DNA from 3 places in the Marinomonas epiphytica genome. Region 2 is predicted to be linked to each of the others. Evidence: predicted binding sites of a transcription regulator. Region 2 holds the regulator's gene; each other region holds the start of a gene.
What was found. Region 2 encodes sigma-54, which starts transcription at its own class of promoters, with help from an activator protein. Its sites were predicted from a motif close to TGGCACNNNNNTTGCTNT; they were not measured.
Positions count from the first base shown of each region.

Region 1: the regulator sigma-54 is predicted to act here: its motif matches at 4,257-4,274, upstream of ACYVGZ_RS03560 (nitrate reductase).
Region 3: the regulator sigma-54 is predicted to act here: its motif matches at 1,533-1,550, upstream of hpxO (FAD-dependent urate hydroxylase HpxO).

Region 1 is NZ_BAAGVX010000009.1:67,485-72,907, reverse strand. It holds gene mobA (molybdenum cofactor guanylyltransferase) at 1-471, opposite strand, end outside; gene ACYVGZ_RS03565 (glycosyl transferase family protein) at 441-1,466, opposite strand; gene ACYVGZ_RS03560 (nitrate reductase) at 1,463-4,144, opposite strand; gene nirD (nitrite reductase small subunit NirD) at 4,375-4,698, opposite strand; gene nirB (nitrite reductase large subunit NirB) at 4,710-5,423, opposite strand, start outside.
Region 2 is NZ_BAAGVX010000002.1:195,184-200,606, reverse strand. It holds gene mgtE (magnesium transporter) at 1-748, opposite strand, end outside; gene ACYVGZ_RS01465 (HPr family phosphocarrier protein) at 754-1,023, opposite strand; gene ACYVGZ_RS01460 (PTS sugar transporter subunit IIA) at 1,034-1,483, opposite strand; gene ACYVGZ_RS01455 (RNA polymerase factor sigma-54) at 1,501-2,988, opposite strand; gene lptB (LPS export ABC transporter ATP-binding protein) at 3,060-3,785, opposite strand; gene lptA (lipopolysaccharide transport periplasmic protein LptA) at 3,786-4,295, opposite strand; gene lptC (LPS export ABC transporter periplasmic protein LptC) at 4,279-4,836, opposite strand; gene ACYVGZ_RS01435 (calcium/sodium antiporter) at 4,858-5,423, opposite strand, start outside.
Region 3 is NZ_BAAGVX010000029.1:90,424-95,846, forward strand. It holds gene puuE (allantoinase PuuE) at 3-914, opposite strand; gene uraH (hydroxyisourate hydrolase) at 1,045-1,401, shown strand; gene hpxO (FAD-dependent urate hydroxylase HpxO) at 1,593-2,765, shown strand; gene ACYVGZ_RS08615 (EAL domain-containing protein) at 2,820-4,514, opposite strand; gene ACYVGZ_RS08620 (ABC transporter substrate-binding protein) at 4,715-5,423, opposite strand, start outside.

The DNA.
Region 1 (5,423 bases), on a different contig from region 2:
AGCCAGCCAATCTATTAAAGCTGGCAAGGTAGAGCCAACAGGCAGTATCGCATGTAAAGGCTGAGCTCTTTGCAAACTTGTTAAATAGTGTATTGTGGACGGCTGCTGCCGTGCTGCGTTTATTAATGCTGCGAACGCTTGCTTCGTAATATTAGGAGTATCACAGGGGCACACCAGTAAATGGCTTGTTTGACTGGCTTGCAATGCGCGTAAAATACCAGACAAAGGCCCTTTGTTTAGATGATCTTGGTCTTGGATGGTAATAAAGCCCAAAGCATCATATTCGTCCTGATACTGGTTAGCATTCACCAAGACAGTGGTAGTAGAGTCTAGCATGGTTTGGTAAATCCACTGGACCATGGGCTTGCCCCGGTGCAGCATCAACCCCTTGTTAGCGCCTCCCATTCGGGTCGCTAAGCCACCTGCAAGAATCCCCCCCGTTAGGCTGAACGAGGCATTTTCAGATGACACTCAGTTTCCTTAATCCATGATTTGTCTCTCTTTTCCCATATGTTATCCGCCATTGCAAGACATAATGTTTGATCGTCAATGCCTCGTAACAAGCCCACAACACTCGCCAAGGTCTGACGTACGGCTTGCTCACCAAAAGGATCAATTATTACACCGCTCCAGTGCTGACGTAAACGGCTTAAACTAAGGTCATCCTTGAGGCGCTTATGGTGTTGCTCTGCTTTAGGCCAGACAGACCATTTTGCACGACCTTGCTGCCAAGTGCCCAAAGTCACTTCCCGTTCGGGGTTCACCTCAGCCTCACCATTGCCACCACGAAACACTAACACAGACTCATCTTCTAGTTTCTGGCAAGCTAATAAATGCAACTCGTCATAACCTCGATGAAACACCCCATGCACACTATGTTTAGCTGAAAAAGGGTTCATCATACGCACCACAGTATTCACCGGAGAGCGCAAACCTAATAAATACTTGAGGTCCATCAGCTCTGCCAGTTTGGCCGAAACATCCGACAAAGCAATAAAACAGAAGTTATGCTCATTAACAAGTTCACTCATTGCTCCAGGATTACCTGCTAGGGGAAGCCGTAACTCTTTTACCAGGCTATTGAGGTAAATTCGCTCTTCTCCTTCAAATTCATGCCCGTGCATCACCACCTTAATGCCGTGATTTGCTAACGCCATCGCTGCCAACAAAAACCATGGTAATTCATTGCGTTTACCTGCATAAGCAGGCCAGTCCAAATCGATGTTACTTGGCCCTTTTGAATAAGCTGCTAAATGCTCCCGAGTTGCCCGAGTGAAACCTACAGTTTCTTCTACTGTCTCTTCACGAATGCGTATCAGCATCCAGAAAGCACCGCTTTGCTCTGGCGCAACTTGGTTACTCAAAATGAGCGACATAGCGCAATAAGCTTCTTGCTCACTAAGAGTTCGTGAGCCTTTTTTGCCTCGCCCAAGAATTTTGACATATTGAGTGAATTCGTTGCTCATGCTGTTAACTCCATGATTTGAGGTAAGTATTGTTTTAACTCTGGTATACAAGAACCGCAATTGGTTCCGCACTTAAGCTTAGAGCCGAGCCCTTCAACGCTGCTTTCCCCAGCTGCAATAGCTTGCTCTATTTGTTTACTGCCAATTTGAAAACACGAACAGACAATGGTTCCCTTATCTTCCACATCAGCGGGCAGCCCTGCTAACAAAGCAAGTCGCTCTAATTTCGCAATGGTCTGTCCTATTTGCATTTTCGACTGCAACCAATCCATAGAAAGCGAGACAGGTTGAGTGTCTAAATACAGTAAAGCACGCAACTGATCATCTTCAACATAGGCCATACGTTCTTGATCAGTAGTGGGATTTTGGTACTTCAACCATGCAGTATCTTCAAATTCTTGCGGTCCTATTTGCTCTGCTATTAATGCACGTAGTGTTTGTGAATCAACGTCATTTGACCAAGCCAATTGATAATAAAAGCCATGCTCAGTTGGAATCCGGCACCAATATTTGGCTTCTTTGAAATGTACAGGCTGATGGCTTAACAAAAATCCATACGTTAGGTTCTCTACAGGCAGTAGGTTTACCCGCCCATGTTTAGACTCTGGTTGACCAGATAAAGGGTCAACAATAGGAGCAATTAGATTGGACACCACCGCAGCACTGGCAAACTGTTGTGTCCAGTGAATAGGGGCAAAAAGCTCCCCTCGAGAAACTTTCGGGGATATACGTGCACGTAAATACACTTCGCCACGCTTAGAAAACACCTTAACTATGCCACCAGCTACTATGTTTAAACGACGAGCATCATCAGGATGCAGTTCCACATAGGGCTGGTCCGTATGCTTAGCCAACGAACCCGCATCCCCTGTGCGTGTCATGGTATGCCACTGGTCACGCACGCGCCCCGTATTTAAAATAAAAGGCATGTGGGGCGAAGTACCTTGTTGAGGTAATTTTGGGGTCACTGGAATGAAATTAGCTTTACTATTGGCCGTGTAGAAACGGCCATTTTCGAACATGCGTTTCGTGCCTTGTGGCTGCCCCTTTGGTACAGGCCACTGAACTGGAGACAAATTGTTATACTCTGTCAGTGACAGATCACTTAGTTCGCCTATATCAAAATCCCGTCGGCCGTTGTTTTCATAAGCAGATAGCGCGGCATGCTCTACAAAAATGTCCCTTGGGTGAGAGTAATCAAAGGCTTTCGTGAAGCCCAGTGCTTGACCCACTTGGCTAATGGCCCACCAATCATGTTTGGCTTCTCCAGGAGCCGGAAGCAACCCACGCTGCCTTGAAATACGCCGTTCAGAGTTAGTAACTGTGCCATCTTTTTCACTCCAACCTGTTGCAGGCAACAATATATCCGCCATAGCTGTCGTATCAGTATGTGCTTTGCAATCACTCACAATCACTAGCTCGCACTGCTCTAACGCACGCCTTACCTGTGCTGTATCGGGCAAACTGACCATGGGATTCGTCGACATAATCCATACGACCTTGACCTTACCTGCTTCTATGGCTTGAAACAGATCCACGGCTTTTAGCCCGTTCTCACTGGCCATTTTCGGAGCCTGCCAAAAGTGCCCGACTAAATCTTGTGCGCCAGGGGTAGCAAAATCCATATGAGCCGCTAGCTGGTTAGCCAAGCCACCCACCTCTCTCCCACCCATCGCATTCGGTTGGCCGGTAATGGAAAATGGGCCAGCTCCAATTTTACCAATACGGCCCGTCGCCAAATGACAATTGATAATGGCATTACATTTATCCACTCCCGATGACGACTGATTGACCCCCTGGGAATAAAAGCTAATAGTCTTAGGTGTGTTTTGCCACCAGTTAGCTAGCTGTTGCAAATCTTTTGAAGACACACCGCAAAAGTCAGCGGTGGCCATTAAAGAAGGGGTCGCAGCCTGAGCTGCTGCTAGAGCTTGATCAAATTGGTTGGTATGCTCATCAACGTAGTTTTGATCTAACGCACCACTTTGCACTGTATCAACAAGCAAATAAGAAAATACCGCAGCATCTGTGCCCGGTTTAATCGCCAAATGAAGGTCAGCAATATCACAAGTGGCTGTTTCTCTAGGATCAATTACCACCACTTTCATATTAGGTCTTTTCTGTTTGGCAGCACTAATACGCTGATACAGTATTGGATGCGTCCAAGCGGCATTGGAGCCTACCATAATAAGTAAGTCACACTCTTCAAGGTCTTCATAACAGCAGGGCACGGTGTCAGAGCCAAATGCGCGCTTATAGCCCACCACTGCAGAAGCCATGCACAAACGAGAATTGGTATCCACATTAGCAGTGCCTATGAAGCCTTTAGCCAACTTGTTAGCCACATAATAGTCTTCCGTTAAGATCTGACCCGACAAATAAAACGCAAAGGCATCAGCCCCATGATCCGCCACCACTTGTTGTATTTTGTTGGCTATGCCTTCAATGGCTTGATTCCAGCTGACTTGTCGGCCACCTATTGATGGGTGCAATAACCTGTCATCACTGTGAAGAGTTTGGCTTAGACTACTACCTTTTACACATAACTTGCCAAAGTTAGCTGGGTGGCTTTCATCACCTTCAACAGGAGGCACAGGAGCCCCCGTAGGGACAGTGACCTTGACGCCACAGCCAACACCACAATATGGACAGGTTGTTTTTTGACTCATTGTTGTCATAAGTACTTCCTTGCAACAAAAAAAGCCCAATGTCCTTGTGAAAGGACATTGGGCTTCGTTGCCGATTTAGTATTCTCTGTTATGAATCGCCTTTGATTCAGTTAATCAAAGAAATGCAATAAACAAGCCAACAAATAGCTAGATACATATCGCTTTTTGGTTGTTTATCCTACTTTAATGGGCCAAATAGGTGCTAATTTCTCAGTTATGCACTATGAAAAAGCCCTACCTCAGGTAGCAATGTAGACTTGCTCTCCTTCTACTTTTATAGGCCATGTTTTCAGCTGGTAGTCTTCTTCAACGCACTCGCCACTATCCAATAAAAAGTGCTGCTTATATAGAGGGCTAGCAACCGACCACTGGCCCGCTAAGTGAGTCACTAGACCACGAGATAAAACGTTTGCTTTCCCAATGGGGTCCCAATTAGACACGGCAAACACCTGCTGTTCATTGTCAGGGACATAGAACAAAGCGACTTGTTCACCAGCGACCATAGCTGCTACCCCAGCCTCTACGATAAGGTCATTCTTAGTACACAATAATTGCCATTGCATGGTTTGCTCTCCTATCCTACTTTTGCAATTAACTCGAGTTTTTCAGACTCAGTTGCAGGGCGTATTTGATCTCTTTCTTGCACAAAGACCACATTGTCATCTTTACCTTCGTAGTTAACAAACTGGCGGAAGCTCTTCAGGGCTTGTTCATTCTCTAACGTGGTTTTCCACTCACATTGGAAGGTGTCAACAATCAAGGCCATTTGGCGTTCAAGCTCATCACCAATACTTAGCCTATCTTCAATCACCACCTCTTTTAGATAATCCAGCCCACCTTCTAAACTCTCCATCCAAACAGAGGTTCGCTGCAAACGATCTGCTGTCTTGGTGTAGAACATTAATATTCTGTCTATATATCGAATTAGGGTGTCATCATCTAAATCATTAGCAAACAAATCCGCATGGCGCGGTTTCATTCCACCATTACCGCACACATAAAGGTTCCAGCCCCCTTCTGTTGCAATCACACCAATGTCTTTACTTTGTGCTTCCGCACACTCACGAGTACAACCTGAAACGGCGAATTTAATTTTATGAGGGGATCTTAACCCCTTATAACGATTCTCCAATTTGATAGCCATGCCCATACTGTCATTTACCCCATACCGACACCAGGTGCTACCAACACAAGATTTTACCGTTCGTAACGACTTACCATAGGCTTGGCCTGTCTCAAAGCCAGCGTCAATCAACTTACCCCAAATTTCAGGCAGCTGATTTAAAGT
Region 2 (5,423 bases):
CATCAATGGTGATACGGCCCAAGAGCTTTTGGCTCTCTTCGTCTATTACGGGGGCGGACACTAAATCCATTTTTTCGAACAGCTGGGCTACATCACTAACAGGCGTGTTGGCGTGCAAAGGAGTGATTTCGGTTTCCATGATATCCCGAACTCGGGTATCGGCATCTGCAACTAATAACTTAGTAATGGGTAACGAGCCTAGCAGGCGATCGGAGCGGCTTACTACCAAGATGCTGTCTGTCATATCAGGCAGCTCTTCATGGCGGCGTAAATAACGGAAGACAATATCAACGGTGATGTTGGGGCGCACCGTAATGGTGTCCGTATTCATCAAACCGCCTGCGGAGTCTTCTGAGTAGCTAAGCAGTGTTTCAACGCGAGTTCTGTCTTGCGCGCTCATGGACGCAAGAACTTCTTTTACAACCGTTTCGGGTAGATACTGAAGTAAGTCGGCTAAGTCATCGTTTTCAAAATTCTCAGACACAGCAACAACACGCTCTGTGTCCATTTCTTTTAAGAAGGTAAGACTGATATCTTCATTCAGGTACTGAAGTACTTCACCTTCATTTTGTGAATCAATAAGCTCCCAGAGAAGCTTACGTTCCTTAGGAGGAGACGATTCCAATAGGCGAGCAACATCTTGAGCCGGTAAAGCACCATTAAGAAGGTAACGAATCTGCATGGTTTTACCGGACTCAAGAGAGTCGGTAACGGTTTGCAGATGTTGTAGGGTGCTTTGTTCAGACATAGGGGTTACTCGTCTTCCCCGAACTTGTCTTCAATGAGGGCAACAATGGCCGCGAGCGCTTCCGTTTCATCATCACCGTTAGTTTTAATGGTGATCTGAGTTCCTTTGCTAGCCGCTAGCATCATCATTGCCATGATGCTTTTGCCATCCACATTACGACCGTCCTTCTCAATGGTAATGTCGCAAGAAAAACGTGTAGTGGTTTCAATGAGCTTGCCAGCAGCTCGAGCGTGCAGTCCCAGCTTGTTGATAATAGTTATGGATGTTTTTTGCATAGGCCTTCCTTTATAACAGAGATTTGAAGGTCATATAGAGGGCTTCATCATCCTGAGCCCCTCGTAATTTGTCCAATGCCTCTGGTGATTGAGCAAGTTCTGCTATTTGCGCTAATGTTGCCAAATGATGATTACATTCATGTGGCGGTGCGATTAAAGCGAAAATAAGATCAACGGGTTTTCTATCAATAGAATCAAAGTCAATCGCTTCTTGTAATGACATTACCACAATCGCAGAGCGATTCGCAGTATCTAGCCGACAATGGGGAATAGCTAAGCCAGAGCCAATACCGGTACTGCCCAGTTTTTCTCGGCTAAGTAAGGCGTCGTACACCGCACTTTCTTCACAATGCAAACGGTCTGCAACGATGCAAGCTAAATTTTCGAGAGCGCGTTTCTTGCTTACAATATCTTTTTTTGCAAAAACCAAATCAGCTTTAAGTAGGGTATCCAATGGCATGGTTTTATAGTATCCGTTTAAATCAGTCGTTTACGTTCGTTTGAGGGTGGGATGTTCATCGCTTCACGATATTTCGCTACCGTTCGGCGAGCAACTTGAATGCCTTGGTCGGCCAAGGTGTTTGCTAATTTATTGTCACTCAAGGGTTTCTGTGCGGGTTCTTCAGCCACGAGCTTTTTAATCATTGCACGAATAGCCGTTGAGGAGCACTCGCCACCAGAAGCCGTGTTAACATGGCTTGAGAAAAAGTATTTCAGCTCAAAGATACCTTTGGGTGTATGCATAAACTTTTGTGTCGTAACTCGCGATATCGTGGATTCATGCATGCCTACTTCTTCCGCGACATCATGAAGAACCATGGGTTTCATTGCTTCTTCGCCAAGTTCGAAGAAGTCAATTTGTCGGTTCACGATACAGCTGGCGACTTTCAATAAGGTTTCGTTACGACTTTGTAAGCTTTTAATGAACCACTTCGCTTCTTGCAGTGAGTTTTTAATGTAGGTGGCATCTTCACTTTTCGCTGCCGTGTTGGCCATGGCTGAATAAGTTTCATTAATTTTTACGGGAGGAAGGGCGTCATTATTGAGCTCAACTTGCCAAGTACCTTTTATCTTTTTTACGCTGACATCAGGAATCACATAATCCGTGTTTAAGTTGTCTACCGCAGAGCCTGGGCGCGGGTTGAGTTGTTGAATTAACGTCACAACTTCTTTTAGAGCCGCTTCTTTGAGCTTTGTTTTGCGAGTTAATTGGGCAAAATCTCGGCTACCTAATAGGCCTAAGTGATTGTCTATTAAATTGTGTGTGCTCTTGTATAAAGGGTGATCTCGGTACGCTTCTAATTGTACGAGTAAGCAGTCACGTAAATCGATTGAACACACACCAACCGGATCAAAGCGTTGTAGTCGATGTTGAACGGCAATGACTTCGTCAATTTCGAGTTCTTCAAGTTCAGCACTTAAAGCTTCGCAAATTTCTTCCGTAGAAATGCTCAAATAACCATCAGATTTAACACATTCGATGATGGCGTAGGCAATTTCAATGTCACGGTCAGACATGTGAGTTAGGTTAAGCTGCCAAATTAAATGGTCTTGAATATTTTCTTCTGGGGCATTGCGACTTTCAAAGTCACTTTCCCCTTCAAAGCTTGACACATCACTTACTGAGGCTGAATTTTGGTAGGTGTCGTCCCAGTTACTGTCTATCGAAAGCTCTTCTGGAATGCTGTCAGTCCATTCGGATTCAAGTCGTGCTTCCTCAGGGTTGGATTCAGCTTCAGTGCTTCTCTCGTCGGTCTTTTTCTCGGTTTTGCTTTCGATACTGTTGTTTTCGGCAGGAGTATTTGCCAGTTCATCATCGATTTCTAACAATGGGTTAGACTCAAGAAACTCATGGATTTCTTGCTGTAAATCTAAGGTGGATAACTGTAACAAGCGAATGGCTTGCTGCAGTTGAGGGGTCATCGTCAGTTGTTGACCGATTTTTAATTGTAACGACTGCTTCATAGAGCAACACTTAGTAATTTAAGTTGGAACAAGATATGCATACTACTCTCTTTATCTAATAATGATAAGGGTTATAGACGGAAATCGTCGCCAAGATACACCTTTTTTACCTGCTCATTATTAATAACCGTCTCGGCGTCGCCAGAAGCGATAATATGGCCGTTACCGACAATATACGCCTTATCACAAATATCTAACGTTTCCCTTACGTTATGGTCGGTAATTAATACACCAATGCCACTTTCTTGAAGGTGTTTGATGATCAGCTTTATATCCCCAACGGAAATGGGGTCGACCCCAGCGAAAGGTTCATCCAGCAATACAAATTTAGGGTTCATGGCGAGGGCACGAGCAATCTCTACTCGACGTCGTTCGCCACCTGATAGAGCCATACCTAGGTTTTTTCGAATGTGGGTAACATGAAACTCTTCTAGTAGGGATTCAAGTTTGGCTTGTTGCTGCTGTTTGTTTAGGTCTTTGCGGGTTTCTAAAATGGCCAGAATGTTGTCTTCGACAGACATTTTTCGAAAAATTGACGCTTCTTGTGGTAGATAGCCAATGCCTTTTTGGGCGCGTGTATGCATCGCATTATGGGTAACATCTTGGCCGTCAATGAAAATTCCGCCTGCATCATTTGTGACCATGCCGACTATCATATAAAAGCAGGTGGTTTTACCTGCGCCGTTCGGTCCGAGTAGACCAACGGCTTGACCAGACTCAACCGCCAAAGAGACATCTTTAACGACTTGGCGCTTCTTATAGCTTTTAGCGAGGTTCTTTGCTTCTAATAGTGCCATTTAGTTCTCATCTTGTGCTGCTTGGGGTTGCAGGGTCATAGAAACGCGACCAGTATCCGTTTTGTTTGCTTGGAAAGCGCCACTGTTTACCATGTAAAGTATGTAATCGGCAGATACTTTATTGTCGATCCGATTTAGGTAGCCATTGCCTGAGATTTCAAGTTTTGCCTCTAGCGTTGAATAATCAATGTTATCCCCTTGGCTAATAACCATGTTGCCTGCTTCATCGATTTGTTGGCTGAACTTGGCTGGCGAGCCTTTGGCTTTAAGCTTGTTAAATTTTTGGGTTTGCGGATTGGTGCTGATTTTTAAATACTCAGCCTCAATTTCAATGGTGCCCTGGGTAATGAGAACGTTACCCTTATAAATCGCTTCGCCTGTGGTTTGGTTGAACGAAGCTTCGTCTGCTTGAATTTCTAACGGTTGCTCCGTGTCGCTTGGCAGCGCAGTAGCAAGGGAAGTAAGGCAACATGAAGCTAGAAAAAGAGTTAACTTAGCGAGTTGGTTCATAATGTCCTCTTACCGGTTTGGTCATGATTACTTCACCGGAATTGATAAAAGCTGTGATCTTACTTGCACTGGTAATGCCTTGAGTGGAATAAAGCTTGGCATTTCCATAGCTGCTTAACGATTGATCTTTATCAAGATAGTGTACCGTGTCTGCAGATAAAGTGATATCAGCGGCACCGACTTGGCGTTTTAGCGCTTTTGCATCTTGAGTTAATAAAATGTCTTTGCTGCCATCTTCTATTACGCCCTGTAATGATTCGGCACTCCAGCTACTGGTGTCGGCATGGCGCTCTACAAAAGGAAATTCAAGCAGTGTTTTTTTTGCCGCTAGATAATGTAATGTTTTTGCAGCCTCTAGTGTCTCAATGAGTTTGCCTGAAGGATCGAATTCCTTTACTCGTACTTGCGTAATGAAATAATCAGGAGAGCTACTTAGGGACTCTGTGGTAACAAGGTTAGATTGAGGTCCCTTACCCACTATAAACAGTAAGCCGGCTGCACCTACTAGAGCGCCAAATAAAAACCACTTTTTCAAACTCATACCAAGCATTTTGAATCCACGTTAGCTACTTGTTCCCATAAGTATTAAATATACGCCATAAGACCCGACCAAAGGTAGGCCTAGCCATCTAGGAATTTGTTTGTTTTGAGCGCGATTAAAGAGAAAAACAGCAGCAGCCATTACAAGGGTTAGAGCGAGCACCCAAGGAAAGTCACGAGACATTATTTGGTTATCGGTGACTCCTGGAGCAATGAGTGCAGGAAGAGGTAAAACCGTAGCCAAGTTAAAAATGTTTGACCCTAAAACATTGCCAATGGCGATGTCATGGTGACCTTTACGTACACTACTAACGGATGCGGCGAGTTCTGGTAGGCTAGTGCCGATCGCGACAATGGTTAATCCGATCACCAGTTCGCTCACGCCAAGCGCTGTGGCGATCCCTGTCGCTCCCCACACCAAGAGTTTTGAGCTGCCAATCAGTACAGCCAATCCTACGACGGCAATCAAGACCGATTTGCCAACCGAACCGCCATCGTCTTCTGGGAGCTCAGCGGCGAGTTCTTCTTCTAAGTCTTTGGCGTTTCTTAATAAAATAAGAAGAATAATAATGAAGGCAATAAGTAGAG
Region 3 (5,423 bases), on a different contig from region 2:
TGTTATTTGTTGTCGTAGGGAAAATGCTCACGCCAATGTCTTGCTATATCAATACGGCGACAGCACCAGACATCTTCGTGTTGTCTGACATATTGTAAGAAGCGTTTTAATCCAGCAATACGTGCAGGCCGTCCGATCAGTCGACAATGTAAACCTATAGAAAGCATCTTAGGAGAGTGCGCACCTTCTGCATATAAGGTGTCAAAGGCATCCTTTAAGTATTGGAAAAAGTGTTCGCCTGTATTAAACCCCTGTAATGCAGCAAAGCGCATGTCGTTTGTGTCTAGGGTATAAGGAATCATCAACTGCGGTTTATCATCGACTAGCTTCCAGAATGGTAAATCGTCACTGTAATCGTCTGCGTTATATAAAAAACCGCCCTCTTGGGCCACTAGCTTATGAGTGTTTGGACCAGTTCTGCCGGTATACCAGCCTAATGGTCTTTGGCCGGTTAATCGCTCAATGATTTCAATGGCTTTATGCATATGTTGGCGCTCAGTATCTTCATCAATATACTGATAATCTATCCATCGGTAACCGTGGCTACAGATTTCATGACCTGCTTGGCTAAAAGCCTTGGCTACGTCTGGGTGCCGTTCTAGAGCCATAGCAACGGCGAAAACAGTCAAAGGTATGTCCATTTCTTGGAACAAGTTCAGTATTCGCCACACACCTGCTCTGCTACCATATTCATATATGGATTCCATACTCATATGCCGAACCCCTTCTCGGGCATCCGTACCGACCATTTCTGATAAAAAGGCCTCTGAGGCTGGATCTCCATGCAAAATACAGTTTTCCCCACCTTCTTCGTAGTTAAGCACAAACTGCAGCGCAATTCTCGCTTTGCCAGGCCATTTAGGGTTAGGCGGTGTATTTCCATAACCAATTAGGTCACGTGGGTATGATGACATTTAAATTCCTCTTATTATTCAGATCGTACTCTTTATCATTCAACATTTATGGCATAAAAATTGATGCGTTACATGTTACCCTGCAAAAATTGGGCACATTTTATTTGAACTGGCAATACAGGACATGAATATGGGTTACCTCACTACACACATACTTGATACCACTCAAGGAATCGCTGCCGCTGGTGTTAACATCCGCTTATTTCGCGTTGAAGAAACTCATGGCAAACAACTAATCAACACAAGCCTGTCGAATCATGATGGCCGCTGTGATGCCCCACTACTAGAGAAAGAAAACTTTGAACTTGGTATTTATGAATTGGAATTTGATATTGAAGAGTATTTCGCCAAGCAAGGAATTGAGCACACAGAACCCAGTTTTTTAAACACTATTGTGATTCGCTTTGGTATTTCTGACAAAAGTGCCCATTACCATATCCCACTGTTGGTATCACCTTATTCTTACAGCACCTACCGAGGCAGCTAATAACTAACCAACTGGTCAATATGAGTCACCAATTTGAAGCACATTAACCTCTGCCTGCACCAAAAGGCCGCTCATAGGCGCTGAGGTTAATCTACAGCACCTAATAAAGACAGATATTCAGAACTTTTTTATGGCACAAAAATTGCCCCTTATATTGCAATTGATTAGTTCAAATTGTGTTAAGGAGCAAGATGATGAAAGCACTCGTGATTGGCGCAGGTATTGGTGGCATGTCAGCAGCTGCAGCATTAAAACAACAAGGCATTGAATGCGAAATTTTTGAAGCTGTAAAAGAAATTAAACCCGTTGGTGCTGCTTTATCAATATGGTCTAACGGTGTGAAATGCATGAATCATTTAGGCATGTCACATATTATGGATGAGCTAGGTGGACCTATGCACTTCATGGCCTACCACGACGGCATTTCTGGTGTTCCTATGACCCAGTTCAGCCTTGCCCCATTAATTCAAGCTGTTGGTGAACGACCTTGCCCAGTATCACGGGCAGGCCTACAAAGCATGATGATAGATCACTGGGGCAAAGAAAAAATTCACTTTGGTAAACGCGTTGAGAAAGTTGAGCAAATCGACTCAAAGGTAGTTGCCTACTTTACTGACGGCAGCCAAGCGAGTGGAGATTTTATGATAGCCGCCGATGGAGCCCGCTCTGTCACTCGCTCCTATGTAACTGGTTACCAAGCTGAAAGACGCTACGCCGGCTATGTAAATTGGAACGGGTTGGTCGACATAGATACGGATATAGCCCCTGCTAACCAATGGACAACCTTTGTTGGTGAAGGTAAACGCGTTTCTGTAATGCCCATTGCTGGCGGACGTTTTTATTTCTTTTTTGATGTGCCTTTACCAGTCGGCTTAGAGCAGAATCGAGAAACGCTGAAAAGCGATTTAAAGCAGTATTTTAAAGGTTGGTCGGAGCCCGTACAAAAGTTAATCGAGCAACTCGATCCAAGCACCACTAACCGAGTCGAAATTCATGATATAGAGCCCTTTGACACCCTAGTAAAAGGTAATATCGCTCTACTTGGTGATTCTGCTCACAGCACTACCCCTGATATAGGACAAGGGGGCTGCTCAGCCATGGAAGATGCTGTGGTCCTGGGTGAGTGTATTGCTAAACTATCTAACCTGAATCCTAACACCATCGCCATGGCGCTAAAAGACTACCAAGAACAGCGCAAGGGACGAGTTAAAGACCTGGTCCTTAAAGCTCGTAAGCGCTGTGATGTTACCCACGGGAAAGATATGCAAGAAACTCAAGCCTGGTACGATGACCTAAAACAAGAATCAGGTGAAAACATTATTGCAGGATTAACCACCACCATTGTCGAAGGTCCACTCGGTTAAAAGAACCTGACTTTGATCATAGCAAGGTAGATTCAGCCTTGTTATGATCAAAGCCTATTCCCCTACTGCCATGAGCGAGTCATTTTTTAACGAATTGCACGAGGCTCTCGGCATGTCATGAAGTACAGTGTTACGCTTTAATAGCGCTTTTAAATCACTGACAGGCATTGCTTTGGCAAATAGCCAACCTTGTCCTATTGCATCTGGTGAATGCTCCAAAATGTAATCCAGTTCTTCTTGCGTCTCTATTCCCTCAAATACCGTAGACATTTGAAAGTTCTCTAAAAGCCGACAAATACCATTTAAGGTCATGAGGCCAACAGCTTTGCTTCCAATACAACTGGTAAACATTTTATCAATTTTAATCTCATTGGAATCAAGCTTGGTTAACCAAGATAAATTTGAAAACCCAGTACCAAAATCATCTAGGGATATTTGAAAACCACGTTTGGTAAATTCTCGCGTCATTTGCGATAAGGCGTTATTCTCAGCAGCACTACGCTCGGTTATTTCTAATATTACCTGTTTAGAATTAATTCCCAACCTTGTGGTCTCACCATCAATAAAGTCTAAAAAGCTATCATCTTGCATGTCTTTAACCGATACATTCAAACTTAACGTGAAACTTGGCTGCTCTTTAAGAATACCAGACAATTCTGTTAATGACTTGCGCGCAATATGGCGAGAAATTTGCGCCACAATCCCTAGCTCCTCTGCAAGGTCAATAAACACATCAGGAGGCACTTGCCCAAGCACTGAGTCATGCCACCTTGCTAATGCTTCTACTCCCACTATTTGCCCTGAGCGTAAGGCAACTTTAGGCTGATATAAAGGGTATATATGGTCAGTATTTAAGGCTGTTTTCAAACGGTAAGGTATCGCTCTTTTCATATAACGAAGATACCCTGTCGCCAACCAGATGAATAAGCTTAATACTGATACAAACAATGAAAGAATGGCGTATTCAAGGGGACTTAAGCCATAGAAGCCAATACGATAATCAATAAGGTTAATGCAAAAAGAATAGTCTTTCGAGCAGGTTTTATTCTTAATAAATGCTCCTGGAACAATGAGCCTAAGCCCACTGGGCTCCTTTTTTGACACTGTTTCTTCCACCACCCAACCAGGAATACTATTAAAAGTTCGATAGACCTTTGGTGCATAGTAATCAAGGATATAAGCCCCTACAGAGTCATCGACACTATATAACCCTAAATAACGACTAGGAGACAGAGTTAAAAAGGTATGGCCACTCAGAAACAATGCTCTTTTTTGGCTCAGAAAAAATAGATCCTCTTTAGCTTTTAGATAGTGGTATTTTCTTTCTTCACTATAATACAACGCACTAGGATCAATTTTTTTTCCTACTACCTCGTGTCCCATATTGGCACTGCAAATTATCTCATGATCAACAACTCGGCCAATATCGTCCAAAAACTCGTAGTTAGCGGCAATTTCACGCAATTGCATCATATCTTTAGGTGAACAAAAAAGATTTTTTTGCTGGTTAACTAACGCAAAAGCACTGTTAATTTGAATCGATGAATTCAAGGAACGAACAAAAATAGACTCTCCATAAGTATTCAATTCGTCTCTTTCATAAGAAATGAACAAGAAATGAACACTCAGAGCCGAAAGCAAAAAGACTAAGAAAAAGATTATCAGAAATTGAGCGCCATTGAGGAACTCAATAAAGCGATTTAGCGACCAGCTTTCGAATAGTAAGCGCTTTTCTGTTAATTTAAACATAAGCTCACCTTTTTCATTATGCCTACGTAATTTAAGAAAGAACGACATCTTTTCTTTTCGTTAAATACTAGGGCACTCAGAGGCTAGCTAGATGTATTGAAATGTTATTTTGGTTACAGAACTTATGGAGAGATCAAATAAAAAGCCAACATTCATAATGAACATTGGCTTTAGAAGAACTTAACAATAAACGTTATTGTTTATTTAAACGTACGCTTACGAACGCGCTCAAGACGCTTCAAGATGCTGTCTAAACGCTCTGGTTTCACCATGAACTCTTGGAAGCCTTTCATACCTTCCTGAGCCATACTTGGATCCGTATCACGGTCGTAGAATTGAGCCGTTCCAGCAGCATTGCCTAACATTTCCACCCCTTTGTTTAAGAAGTAGTTATCAGGCGCTTTTGCATCAGCATGAGGTGGAATTTGCAACAACGCAGCATTCACTAGAGTCTGATTATCAGCACGTGACAAGAAAGACAAGAACTTACGTGCGTCTTCTTTGTTTTTAGCTTTTGAAGGAATGTGCACGGTATCCATTGGCGCATCTTCTGCCATTCCAACTTCTGGGTTAATCTGAGGGAATTGGAAGAAGCCCATTTTACCGTCAAGTTCAGCTGGGAAGTTAGGCGTAATGAAGTTACCGATCAAGTACATAGCCGCTTCGCCGTTGTACATGAATGGTTGAGCTTCTTGCCATGAGTAAGACGCATGGTTTTCTAGGAAGTAACCAGGTTCAACCAACTCTTTCCAGTGCTCAAAAGTTTTTCGTACACGCTCATCCGTGTAAGGGATTTTGCCATCCATTAGGTCGATATGGAAATCTAGACCATTGGTTCTCATGTTAAGGTAATCAAACCATCCGGCAGCTGTCCAAAGGTACTTGGTACCAATGGCAATCGGCGCGATA